3 regions of the Peribacillus sp. NJ4 genome follow, and region 2 is predicted to be linked to each of the others. Evidence: riboswitches for the same ligand, from Rfam matches in the RefSeq annotation. Region 2 holds a riboswitch; each other region holds the start of a gene.
The links. Region 2 has a riboswitch for cobalamin ahead of metE (5-methyltetrahydropteroyltriglutamate--homocysteine S-methyltransferase). Riboswitches for the same ligand answer to the same signal wherever they lie in the genome.
Positions count from the first base shown of each region.

Region 1: linked by a shared signal. The riboswitch ahead of QUF94_RS21630 (ribonucleoside-diphosphate reductase subunit alpha) and the one ahead of metE (5-methyltetrahydropteroyltriglutamate--homocysteine S-methyltransferase) in region 2 are both predicted to bind cobalamin.
Region 3: linked by a shared signal. The riboswitch ahead of QUF94_RS01110 (ABC transporter substrate-binding protein) and the one ahead of metE (5-methyltetrahydropteroyltriglutamate--homocysteine S-methyltransferase) in region 2 are both predicted to bind cobalamin.

Region 1 covers NZ_JAUCFQ010000001.1:4,339,229-4,343,835, reverse strand. Annotated here, with positions in the region: gene QUF94_RS21635 (ribonucleotide-diphosphate reductase subunit beta) at 1-224, opposite strand, end outside; gene QUF94_RS21630 (ribonucleoside-diphosphate reductase subunit alpha) at 270-2,501, opposite strand; cobalamin riboswitch at 2,708-2,887, opposite strand; gene QUF94_RS21625 (manganese-dependent inorganic pyrophosphatase) at 3,181-4,110, shown strand; gene QUF94_RS21620 (hypothetical protein) at 4,222-4,356, opposite strand; gene QUF94_RS21615 (SulP family inorganic anion transporter) at 4,442-4,607, opposite strand, start outside.
Region 2 covers NZ_JAUCFQ010000001.1:4,643,590-4,648,196, reverse strand. Annotated here, with positions in the region: gene metE (5-methyltetrahydropteroyltriglutamate--homocysteine S-methyltransferase) at 1-2,133, opposite strand, end outside; cobalamin riboswitch at 2,288-2,479, opposite strand; gene QUF94_RS23200 (potassium channel family protein) at 2,737-3,156, shown strand; gene bcp (thioredoxin-dependent thiol peroxidase) at 3,219-3,689, shown strand; gene QUF94_RS23190 (aminopeptidase) at 3,701-4,607, shown strand, end outside.
Region 3 covers NZ_JAUCFQ010000001.1:222,697-227,303, forward strand. Annotated here, with positions in the region: tRNA gene QUF94_RS01100 (tRNA-Arg) at 478-551, opposite strand; gene QUF94_RS01105 (polysaccharide deacetylase family protein) at 798-1,637, shown strand; cobalamin riboswitch at 1,725-1,899, shown strand; gene QUF94_RS01110 (ABC transporter substrate-binding protein) at 2,079-3,044, shown strand; gene QUF94_RS01115 (FecCD family ABC transporter permease) at 3,007-4,062, shown strand; gene QUF94_RS01120 (heme ABC transporter ATP-binding protein) at 4,068-4,607, shown strand, end outside.

The DNA of each region.
Region 1 (4,607 bases), 300 kb from region 2:
TGGATATCTTCGTCCAATTCGCCCCACTGCTTTTTATCCTGAATCATGTTCACGCTCGATGGTTTCCAAAAGTTATTGATGAGCTGAGTATAGGTATCATAGAATTTTTCATACTGAATATCGTTCCAAAGGAGAAAGCCTGAAGCTTCTCCTTTGAAAACACCTGTCGCTTTAGTTGGATGCGTTGGTTCCAGCATCCGGATCTTTTTGATATGATTTGTCATTCGTGAAAACTCCTTTAAGAGTAGATTACTGGGTTATGGTCGTCGTTAACTTGAACAGCTTTCGCAGGCATTGTCATATTCGGAAGAGGTTGAACGAACATAATATGTTGATTTCAACCCGGATTCCCAAGCCGTTAAATGTATATCCAATAGGACCTTGGCTTTGATTGTGTTGTGTACATACAGATTAAAGCTGATTGCTTGGTCAATATGGCGTTGGCGGGCAGCATTTTGCCTGATGCTTTCCAGTTGATCCAAATTAAATCGGGTCTTTTTATAATATTCATACGTATTTGGCGTCAAGCCTGGTGCGGTCACCTTGAATTTAAAGTTTTTCTTTTCTTCGTAAAATTCAATTTCATACAAAGGATCGATCCCATCCGTGGAATTACCGATCTTGGCGGTCGATGAATTGGGGGCAATGGCCATTAAATATCCATTACGGGTCCCGTGTTCCTGGACGTTTACTTTTAAATCCATCCATTTTTGATCCGTATAGTCACGTAGTTCGAAATATTCCCCTGTATGCCAATCCGATCCTTCGAAATATGGGTACGTTCCTTTTTCCTTAGCCAATTCATTGGATGCCTTGATCGTTAAGTAAGCGATCCTTTCGTATAATGCATCGGCATATTCAACAGCCTCATCCGATTCCCAATAAATATTCTGTGTGGCAAGTAAATGATGCCATCCAAACGTTCCTAAACCAATTGCCCGGTACCGTTTGTTCGAGATGGATGCTTGCTTGACCGGAAGATTATTCACATCGATTACGTTATCCAGCATCCGGATCTGAATGGGAATCAACCTTTCCAAAACATCGCTGCTCACCGCACGGGGCAAGTTAATGGATGAAAGGTTGCAGACAACGAAATCGCCGCTTTTACGAACAACAACGACATCTCCATCTTCTGTTTCGTATTCATCCGTGATCGTCGAAGGGCTTAAGTTTTGGGCAATCTCGGTGCAAAGGTTAGAACAATAAATCATACCTTTATGTTTATTTGGATTCTTCCGGTTCACTTCATCGCGGTAGAACATGTATGGTACGCCTTCTTCTAATTGAGAAATCATAATGCTTTTCATGATGTCCATCGCATTGATCTTTTCAAAGCTATAGTTTGGAAGCGTACCATTTTCTGCGGCCTCGACAGCAAGTGCATAATGATTCCTGAAGCTTCCTTCGCCTTTCTTCTCGTCGTAAAGGTCTTCAAGTGAGAATCCAAGGGTTTGCTTGACGGTATGCGGATCGAAAAGATACCATTCTTTTCTGTCACGTACAGCCTCCATGAATAAATCAGGAATGCATACACCCGTAAAAATATCATGGGCTTTTAATCTGTCATCCCCGTTTTGCGTCTTCAAATCAAGAAAGCTCATGATATCTTTATGCCAGGCATCCAAGTAAATCGCGATGGCACCCTTACGTTGCCCCAATTGATCGACACTGACAGCTGTCTGGTTGAATAGTCGAATCCAAGGAGTCGTGCCGGAACTATTTCCAGAGAAACCACGGATATCGGAACCAAGCGAGCGGATCTTACCAACGTAAAGACCGACACCGCCGCCGAATTTTGATACTTTTGCGGCATCGTAGTTAGATAGGTAGATACCATCAATGGAATCTTCAATTGCGTCGATAAAGCAAGAGCTTAACTGTCCATGCGTTTTTCCTGCATTGGAGAGTGTAGGTGTCGCAACAGTCATATAAAGGTTGGACATTGCCCAGTAAGCTTCTTTGATAAGTTGCAGGCGGTGCTCCGTTTTTTCCAATCGCATGATTTCCATCGCGATGATCATGAAGCGCTCTTGGGGCAGTTCGTAGACCTTGTCCTTTTTTGGGCGGGCTAGGTAGCGATCGTTTAATAAGTAGATGCCTATGTAAGAAAATAATTTATCCTTTTCCGGGTCGATCACCGAACCCAATTCCTCAATTTCCGCTTTCGTATAAGAAGAGAGCAGTTCTGATTTATAGATGGGGTAACGCTGGCCTTCTGAAAGTTGGGAGAGTTCCGTGATCAGTTCATAGAATGGGCCATAACTCATGCCTTCATAACCTCGATTGGATTGTGCATCCCTATACATCGCATTCAACAGTTCTGCTGCAGCAACGAACGTCCAATCGGGAGCATCGATATCGACACTTTCAAGAGCGAGCTGAATCAGTTTCTTTGATGCCTGTTCTTCGGTTGAGTCACTTTTGCGATCAAGCCATTTTGTAAAACGCTTTTTGAACTTTTCCATATCGAGACGGCCTTCGAATTCCTTCGATAACATCTCAAGCTGGATGGAATTCGTGTCGGTGTCATTTTCACTTATGGTAGAGTTATATGTTTGAGTCATTAATAATCCTCCTTGTAAACTTCCGCTAAAATAAAAAAAAACCGCCCAATAAATTGAGCGGATCAAACGATAGAATAAAAGAGCCATGAAAAAATAGCCATTATGCTATCGTTTCATCATCTCAATCCCCGAAGAATAAGAAACGTGAAAAATTCAAGGCAGGTCTCCTGACTCATGATCATCCTACTTTGAGTCCTTCCCGTATAGAGAGCTATACAGTGGTTTCTCATTTCGTCACATTTACAGTTGCGGGGACAGTTCCGGGTTCGCACCGGATTCCCTTTTCAGCCATCGCTGGCACCTTGGATTACAAAAAATTCTATATATAGTTATTAGTGTTGTTTGTGTAATCAATATCTAGTATTTCTGCTTATATTATCGTAAGCCATATACGATGATAATTCAACTAATATATTTGAGAAAAACCAACCCTTATCTATTGACAAAGCGAAGGTAGAGGGTGAAAGAATGAAAGATTTTATTGGGGAATGGGTAATTCAAGCACTGAATTTAGGGGATTTTGTGTTAAAATAAAGTGTATAGTAAAGGTGGCTCTCCTTAATTGCGATAAGGGGATTCGCGGAAAAATATTTATGAAAAAGGAGATAAAATCTTGGAAAAAGTATTAGTTTTTGGACATAAAAACCCGGATACAGACACAATCTGTTCAGCAATCGCTTATGCAGATCTGAAAAAGCAGTTAGGTATCAACGCTGAACCAGTTCGTCTAGGTGAAGTGAATGGTGAAACTCAATATGCGTTGGACCACTTCAAATTCGAAGCTCCTCGTCTTGTGGAAAAGGTGGCAGGGGAAGCTGATGGCGTGATCCTGGTCGATCACAATGAACGCCAGCAAAGTGCTGAAGATATTGACCAAGTACGTGTGTTGGAAGTTATCGACCATCACCGCATCGCTAACTTTGAAACAAGCGATCCTTTATATTACCGTGCGGAACCAGTTGGCTGTACGGCAACCATTTTAAATAAAATCTATAAAGAAAACGGCGTTGAAATCCCTAAAGCGATCGCAGGTCTTATGCTGTCTGCCATCATTTCGGATTCTTTATTGTTCAAATCGCCGACCTGCACGGAGCAAGACGTTGCAGCAGCTATGGAACTGGCTGATATTGCGGGAGTCAACGCTGAAACATATGGTTTGGAAATGTTGAAGGCGGGAGCTGACTTGAGCGACAAAACGATTGCCCAGCTTATCACTCTTGATGCAAAAGAATTCTCCATGGGCATGGCTAAAGTGGAGATAGCCCAGGTCAATGCTGTTGATCCGAACGAAGTCCTTGCTAAGCAAGCCGAACTAGAAGCAGCCATTGAAGAGGTCATCGCTGTGAAGGAATTGGATTTATTCCTATTCGTAGTAACGGATATCCTGACCAATGATTCTGTTGCCTTGGCTCTTGGTAAAGCAGCCAATGCAGTGGAAAAAGCATATGACGTTTCATTAAACAATAACATCGCCGTCTTAGAGGGCGTTGTATCGCGTAAAAAACAAATCGTGCCGGTCTTAACGGGCGTATTCAGTAAATAATATAGGGAAAGGGGTGCTCATTAAAAACGTGGGCATCCTTTTTCTGTACATGCAAAAAAAGACTCAACCATCCATTTAAAGGTGTTTGAGTCTTTTTTCTTAATTCAAAGTTTACTTTTCTTTTTCATAGGCGATGACAATCAGTTCTTTATTGGCTTCCTCGCCAAGTTTGCTTTCAAAGCTTTTCAGTTCATTCAATAAATCTGGTGACAGATTTGCTGCCGTATAATCCTGCTCGGATGTCATGCTTTTCGCTCCTTTCAAAAGGAAATATTTCATGTTATCTATTTTGTCGGTTTGAAAAGTTTCTATTCAGCAGAGTTTTACTACTTCAAGATATTTTACTTTCTGATGTGGCGAGTTTTTCTAGCAATAACGAACTTTCCTCATCGAGGCCTTGCACCTGGACAGGTGTACCTTGTAGCTGATATTTTAGGGCAACCGTATCAACAGCACCGACTGCAGAAGCATCCCATATTTTAGAGTGGGAAAAATCG
Region 2 (4,607 bases):
CATTTCTTCCACTGCTGGAACTCGGGGACTGTGAATATCATACACACCCAGGCCAATACCTTTTTCATACGTTTTTTCCTCGAATGCGGAAGCAAGCTCTCCGTGGCTACGGGATGTTTCGATGGAAATTACATCGGCATCCAAGGAAGAAATGACATCCATGAAACTGTTGAAGTCGCAATAGCACATATGCGTGTGAATTTGCGTTGTATCCTCCACGCTTGATGTGGATATCAAGAACGAATTCACAGCCCAGTTCAAATACTCATCGCGATCGCTTTTTTTCAATGGTAGACCTTCCCTAAGTGCAGGTTCATCAACTTGGATCATTTTGATTCCAGCCGATTCCAATGCAATGACTTCTTTTTCCAAAGCAAGTGCCAGCTGGTAGCAAACATTCTCCCTGGAAATATCATCACGGACAAATGACCAGTTCAAAATCGTGACAGGACCTGTAAGCATTCCCTTTACGGTCTTCTTCGTCAGTGATTGTGCGTATACACTTTCCCTGACTGTCATCGGTTCGATGAAATGGATGTCACCATAAATGACTGGTGGTTTTACGCAGCGAGACCCATAGGATTGTACCCAGCCCTTTTCTAGAAAGACAAATCCGCCTAACTTATGACCGAAGTATTCAACCATATCCGTCCGTTCGAATTCCCCGTGTACGAGAACGTCCAAGCCGATTTCTTCTTGAATGTCGATCCACCTGCCGATTTCTTCGTTAATGAATGTTTCATATTGCGCAGCGCTCCATTCTCCTTTTTTGAATTTCCCGCGTGCTTGCTTAACTTCAAATGTCTGGGGAAAACTACCGATCGTTGTTGAAGGTAGAAAAGGCAATTTGAAAAATTCCTGTTGTTTTTGGTAACGTTCTTTAAATGGCAGCTGACGTCCAACATGCTCTGATTTAGCCTTTTCGACACTGGATTGTACACTCTTATGATTCCGTGCATTTGAACTAGCTAACGTCTGAACCGTTAATTTATTAGCATCGACCTTATCGGCGATTGCTTCAAAGCCCTGATTATTCCCTTTGACCAAAAGTGTTATTTCTTCAAGTTTCTCATCGGCAAAAGCAAGGGTTTTTTTCACTTCTTTTGAAACGGCGGTTTCATTACGAACGGTCACTGGAACATGAAGCAGGGAACAAGAGGGTTGAAGCCAGATTTGGTCTTCGGCTACTTTTTTCTTTAGAGTGTCGATCAATTGAATCTTTTTCGATAAATCAGAAAGCCAAATATTTTTTCCATCTATCACACCTGCACCAAGCACTTTGTCCTTCGGGAAGCCGGATGCTTCAAGATTACTTAGATTCCTTCCTTTATCATGTACAAAATCAAGACCGATTCCCTGAACTGGTAATTCGATGACTTCTTGGTAGTGTTCCACGGCATCAAAGTATGTTTGCAGCATGATGTTCAGGTTTGGTGCTGCTTCATTCAGTTTTTCATAGAGGTAAGTAACAGTTTGCATATCATCTTTGGAAATGGATGAAACAAGAGAAGGCTCGTCCATTTGAACCCACTTCACGCCTTCGTGCTCCAACTCTTGCAGGATTTGCGTATATAGGGGAAGCAGGCTCAGGATTATGCCAGGGATATCTTGTTTTTTGAAGCCTTTGGAAAGGGAGATGAAAGTATAAGGTCCGATTAACACGGGCTTCGTTTCAATCCCTAGCTTTTCCTTGGCTTCCCGATATGCTACAAGTGGTTTATTTTCTGTTAAAGTCAGCTGTGGCAGTTTTAATTCAGGGACGATATAGTGATAGTTCGTATTGAACCATTTCGTCATTTCGGAAGCGACCTCATCATTGTTCCCGCGAGCCATTGAATAATAAACGGAAAGGGGAACGCTTCCGCCTCCATAGGCAGAGTAACGTTCAGGAACAAGACCGAACATGACGGACATATCGAGCATTTGATCATAGAAAGTGAAGTCGTTGACAGGAATGATATCAATGCCTTGATCTTTTTGTTTTTGTAAGTTGCCTAAACGGATGGCCTTTAGTTGTGCCGTGAATTTTGGTTCATCGATTTTCCCGGACCAATATGCTTCCAATGTACGTTTCCATTCACGATCTTCCCCGATTCGCGGGTACCCCAAATTACTGCTTTTCAAAATTCTCATCCTCCTACTTTCCTTTGATTTGTTTAAAAACAATAAAAAAAGCACCCCTAACCGTCAATAAGAGAAAGTTAGAAATGCTTAAAATAAAGAGACATGCAGAATGCCCCTTATAATTATAAGGTCCCTAACACCTCCCTATCTCCCGTAGGTTAAAACAGTGTTGTCGAAATAGGCAGGTCTCCTGACTTAGGGAATATCATTAGCAGCGAGCCTTCCCGATCCGTGGACCAGTGGCATATTGGATGGCGCTAACATTCCCATTACAGTGGCGGGACCGTGCCGGAATCAAACCGGGCTTCCCTTTTAATCCTAATGAAAATTAGGAACCTATTTCCACATATGAAATTTCACTAAACCCGCTGATAAACTGATTGCAGGCACCAAATATTTATAAAATAAAAACTATTATAAAAATTTAGACAATCTTAACATATCCGACCAAAAGGGTCAACATGAAAAAAATCGGGAAACGTTCCCGTTTTTTTGACAAATGCCTTTAGGGTGTGTGAGTGATAAGGCTGAAGTCTGTTCCTAAAAAAGAATATATTGTTAGGACAGGGAGTATGTATAAAGGAAGTGGCGTTTTGAAATGGGGCGTAGGGGATGACTTTCTACATCTTGATTGCAGGAATCATTTTTTGCATGGTGATGAGCATTCGGACGTTATTTCTTGTTGAGTCGGGAGGAAAGAAGTTTTCTCTGGAGGATATGCTGTGGCTTGGCAATTTATATGCGACGATATTAGTTGGATTTGCACTGATTTATTTATTATACGAGCTTCAGAATCATTCGGTGATTCTTGATATGGGCAATCGATTGGATGGCACGTTCTATGAACAGTTGAAGACTTCTTTTTATTTTAGCGCAATGACCATGTTTTCTGTAGGGTATGGAGATATAGCCCCAATTGGCATGGGCAGGATGATAGCTACCATTCAGGCTTTCATCGGGTACACACTCCCGGCAGCGTTCGTGATTCGGACGGTGATCGATCTGGAGCATAAAGAGAGGAAGGATAAATGAAAGTTGTGTTTCTTTCGATTATTGGGTACTCTTACCATAATGAAGGAAATGGAGGATTCAATATGACTGTTAAAATTGGAGAAAAAGCACCTGATTTTCAACTCCCTGCAAACAATGGTGAAATGGTTTCCCTATCGGATTTTAAAGGGAAATACATCGTTTTATATTTTTATCCAAAAGACATGACGCCAGGATGCACGACGGAGGCCTGTGATTTCCGGGACCACAATGAACAATTCGAGGAATTGAACGCTGTCATCATTGGTATCAGCCCAGATCCGGCGGCACGTCATGAAAAATTCATCGAAAAACATGGATTGCCTTTTCTGCTGCTAGCTGACGAAAACCATGAAGCGGCTGAATCATTTGATGTGTGGCAATTGAAAAAGAATTTCGGCAAGGAATATATGGGCATTGAACGTTCAACTTTCCTGATTGATAAGGCAGGTAAAATAGTCAAGGAATGGCGTAAAGTAAAAGTCAAAGGCCACGTCGAAGAAGCGCTTGAAACTCTTCGAGACCTAGAAAAATAAGGGACAGGCAGATGAAGGATGAACGAATAACGAAGCTTGCGGCCAGGCTGATTCATCATTCGATACAATTACAGCCAAAAGAGAGAATCCTCATCCGGGGCCATATCAACACGAAACCGTTGTTGAAAGAGCTGATTGATGAAATATACAGAGTGGGTGCTTATCCATATATAGAACTCGAAGACGATGAGATTAGCCGACATCTGTTACAAGGGAATGTGAAGGAACAACTTGAAACATCATCGCAATGGGCTTTGAAGAAGTATACGGATATCGATGCGGTCATCATCATCACCAGTGAAGAAAACGACGTGGAAATGACTGATGTTCCCATCGAGAGGCACCGTATTCAAGGGGAAGCTATGAATTCTCCCACTCTTTTCTATGTAAACAACCGACGGTGGGTCTTACTTAATTATCCCACCAACGCATCAGCGCAAAAAGCCGGCATGAACTTCGACAGGTACCAAGACTTCCTTTTCAAAGTATGCACTATGGATTACGGGAAAATGGAGGCGGCATTGAAACCGTTAAAGCAATTGATGGAACGGACTGACAAAGTCAGGATCGTTTCACCGGGGACAGATTTGACTTTTTCCATCAAAGGTATGCCGGCCATCATATGTGCCGGAAAAAAGAATTTACCTGATGGGGAAGTGTTTACGGCACCCATAAAAGAGAGCGTCAATGGAAGGATATCCTTCAACGCACCTACAACCTATGAAGGAATCACCTTTAGTGACATGGAATTAAACCTTGAAAAGGGGAAAATCATTAAAGCCATTTCCAATCAACCTGCCAAAATGAACCGGATTCTGGATATCGATGAAGGGTCCCGTTTTATCGGGGAGTTCGCAATTGGAATCAATCCATACATATTGGAACCTATGGACGATACATTGTTCGATGAGAAAATAA
Region 3 (4,607 bases), 4.4 Mb from region 2:
CGAGAAGACTAGTAATTCCCTTTTTGGTTATCGACTAACTCTTCAATTGACTCTAACGCTGATCACCGGGACTAAACACCGCTGCGTCATTCTCTTTGTTCCATTGGCCTCTGATTGTACTCATCGTGCACATCATCTCCTTTGGTGAGAATGTCTTACAGTATTTATCTACCCGGATGGGACAGGTTAAAACATATATTTCAAAAAAATATTACTTTTCTGCGGATATTTATATCGAAAAACATCATTAATTAAAACTTCTCTTTAAACAGAGTCAAAAAGTTTTGAACGAAAATTAAATGGTTAATCTCATAATGTATTGATCGCCGATACTTCCGGCTTTTCTCATACCGGTATCTAGAAATCCGACCTTTACATTGGAAGCCCCTCAAAAGCCTAAATAGGTAAGGCCATACCAACAGAAAAAACCCTGTTACGACGCGGAGGTACCGCATTGTAACAGGGTTTTAAAATTAGCGTCCCAGATAGGAATCGAACCTACGACCTACAGCTTAGGAGGCTGTCGCTCTATCCTGCTGAGCTACTGGGACATATAAAAAAAGTCGACGACTTATTTATTATATTTCTTATAGGCAAACTTTTCAAGTTAATAGCAATAATAATTATGAAAAAAATCATCTAAATGCTTAGCTGGTCTCTTGTTTCTGTATTTCCTTTTTTTTCGTAAAATGGAATACTTTATTATTTGCTGGTTTTCTGGTACTATTATACTAGAAAAAAATAGGAGAATGATAGTGAGAAAATACAGAGTTTTACTGTTTGTGGCATTGCTGGGGATGTTAATTTTACCTGCATGCTCACAAGGGATTTTAGAGGGTATAGGCAAAAAGACGGCTGCGCCGATTGCGGAAGATGACATTGAAGTGGTTGAGGCAGCGGAGAATGGCACCGGACAGGATTCAAAGGACGACCCGGAACAAATCGATACGAGAAACTGGATAAGGGCCGATTCCGCGGTTCAGTTTCCAATATTGATGTATCATAGCATTTCTGAAGGTAATGGCCTTCGGGTTCCAAGAGAGGAATTCCAATCACAAATGACTTGGCTTCGGGAGAATGGTTACTATACATTATCCCCTAAAGAAGCATTCCTCGTTTTAACCGAAAATCGGATGCCAAGTGATAAGTGCGTCTGGCTTACTTTTGATGATGGCTATACAGATAACTACACGGAGGCTTTCCCCATATTAAAAGAATATGATATGAAAGCAACCATCTTCATGATCGGGAAGTCCATTGATAAAGGTCATCACCTGACTGAAACTCAAATGTTGGAGATGAGCAGGAATGGGATTTCGATCGAAAGTCATACTATCAACCATTTGGAGCTGAACCGGATGACGGCAGAGCAGCAAGAATCGGAAATGGTTCAGTCGAAGGAGCTATTCGACCGTATCCTCGATCAGGACACGACAGTAATTTCCTATCCGGTTGGCCGGTATAACGAAGAGAGTCTATGGGTGTCAGAAGAAGCTGGATACAAGATGGCAGTCACCACCGAACCTGGAGGAGCTTCAAGGGACCAAGGGATGCATTCCCTGCATAGGGTTCGGATTTCACCGGGATTATCAGTCGAGGGATTTGCGTCCCTGATTGAAAATGCTTCTAATCACTGAAGGTGGACGGGTCATTTCGAGGCAAGTCAGAAAAATCATATAATAATCGATTCTTACATGGTGTATAATGAAAGGCAGTGAAAATTATATACATATGAACGATTTGGTGTCTTAATGACTTAATAGGGAAGTTGGTGAAATGCCAGCGCGGTCCCGCCACTGTATATGGGAGCCAACGGATGTTTACCACTGTATGAGATATGGGAAGGTGCCGTTGATGATGACCATGAGCCAGGAGACCTGCCAAAATTCGTACACCTGTAACCTACGCGGATGGGAAGGTGTGTGGCAGACCCTAAAGAGTCCGTAATTATATTGTTGCCATACAAGCATCTTCCGTTTAACGGGAGGTGCTTTTGTTTTGGGGTGCATCTTCCGATAATGCGTTTTGTTTATTAGGTGTGAAGAAATTAAAAGAAAAAAAGATTGTGGGGAATGAAAATGAAGAAGATTTTTGGTCTGATACTGGTGATGTTGCTGACTGCAGGTATGATGGTTGGCTGTAGCGAAGCTACTAATGAAGGAAAAGAAAAGCAGGAAACGAATCATGCCAAACAGGAAGTTTTCCCGATTACGATTAAAGATGCAACAGGCGAAAAGGTGACGATAGAACAAAAACCGAAGAAAATCGTTTCGTTGATACCAAGTAATACGGAAGTTGTCTTTGCACTTGGCTTGGGTAAAAAGGTTGTTGGTGTTTCCGACTATGATAATTATCCGGAAGAAACGAAAGAAATTGAAAAAGTTGGCGGAATGGAAATGAACACGGAGATGATTGTCTCTTTGAAGCCCGACCTTGTTCTTGCCCATGCATCCAGTGCCCATAATTCGAATGAGGGTTTACAGCAGCTTAAGGATGCTGGAATTGATGTCCTCGTAGTCAATGATGCACAAAGCTTTGACCAAGTCTATGATTCTATTGATATGATTGGACAGGCAACAGGGGAACATGAAAAGGCAAAAGGAATCGTTACGGACATGAAAACGAAGCTCAAGGATATTCAGGAAAAAGCCAAATCTGTAAAGGAAGCGGATAGGAAGACCGTTTTTGTGGAGGTTTCTCCGTCACCTGAGATATATACACCTGGAAAAAATACCTTCATGAATGAAATGCTTCAAATTATTTCAGCGGAAAATGCAGCTGCTGAATTGGATGGATGGGCAAAAATTGATGAAGAGTCGATGATCGCTGCAAATCCGGATGTCATCATTACAACGTATGGTTATTATACAAAAGATGCAGTAAGTCAAGTGAAGGGCCGAAAAGGATGGCAAGACGTAAATGCTGTGAAGGATGACCAAGTCTTTGATGTCCATTCCGACTTGGTGACCCGTTCCGGTCCACGCTTAATAGAGGGAGTAGAGGAACTTGCCAAATCAGTCTATCCGAACCTATTTGACAACTAAATGGACGATTGCTTATTTGATTGCGTTATTATTTTTGTTATTCGCAATGACGATAGGCATTTCCTTTGGTTCGGTGCCAGTACCGATTCCTGTACTTTTACAAATTATCGGCAAGGAGATTTTTCATTTACCGATTTCAGCTGATCCGGATGTAATGCTTACGAATATTGTGATGAACATCCGCTTGCCGCGTGTGTTGCTAGCGGGTTTTGTTGGGGCATCACTTGCGATTTCGGGAGCGGGATTTCAGGGCCTGCTCCGGAATCCGCTCGCTGACCCTTACACATTAGGTATTTCATCAGGAGCATCAGTCGGTGCTGTATTGACAATATTCTTGAATATATCACTACCATTCATCGGCTTATATACTCTTCCGGCATTGAGCATCGTATGCTCAGTGCTCACGATGTTCTTCGTACTGGCTTTTGCAAAAAAAATGGATCGATCGATGAAAGTGGAAACGATCATTTTAACGGGAATCATTTTCAGCTCGTTTTTAAGTGCCTTCATTTCATTGATGATTGCGCTGACTGGTGATGAATTAAGACAAATCATCGGCTGGCTGATGGGAAGCGTTTCAATGCGCGGATGGAATTATATTGCAATCATTTTGCCGTTTTTTATTATTGGTTCGTTGATCTTGATCATGAATACGAGCGAATTGAATGCGATGACTTTCGGGGAAGACCGGGCAAAACACTTAGGTGTTAATGTTAAGCGGCGGAAAATGTGGATTTTGATAGCCGGTTCGATGTTGACAGGGGCAGCTGTTGCCGTTTCAGGGGCGATTGGCTTTGTAGGATTGGTCATTCCTCATTTTGTCCGAAAGATTTGGGGACCTGACCATAAACATTTGCTTCCGTTGTCATTGCTGGTAGGAAGCGGATTCCTAATATTGGCGGACTTTGTAGCACGGTCGATCATTGCCCCATCGGAACTGCCGATCGGGGTGATCACTTCACTTATCGGGGCACCCGCATTCGCGCTGATTTTATTAAAGAGACGGAGAGAAGGGTAAGATGGATGCTTGAAGTTAAAGGGTTAACAGGTGGATATGACAACAAAGCTGTTTTGGACTCTGTTACTTTTGATGTACATAAAGGGGAATTATTCGGGATTCTTGGCCCAAATGGCAGCGGAAAAACGACGCTTTTAAGTATGCTTAGCGGGGTGCTCGATTATAAGGGCGGAAGCATACGGATAAGAGGAAGGGATTTGAAGGATTATTCGTCAAAACAACTTGCACAGGTCATTGCTGTGCTCCCTCAGCATTCCTCATTAGCTTTCTCATATACGGTAAAAGAGACGGTCTCACTTGGGCGATATGCCCATCAAACAGGTTGGTTCCATAGTTGGTCCGCAGAAGATGAAACGATTGTCCAACGGGTCATGGAACAAACGGGAGTAGCGGATTTTCACGATCTTCAATTTGAACGATTATCAGGCGGGGAGAGACAAAGGGTCTTATTGGCACAGGCACTTGCCCAAGAACCGGAAATCCTTTTTTTGGATGAGCCTACGAACCACTTGGATCTTTCCTATCAAAAGGATCTTCTTGATCTA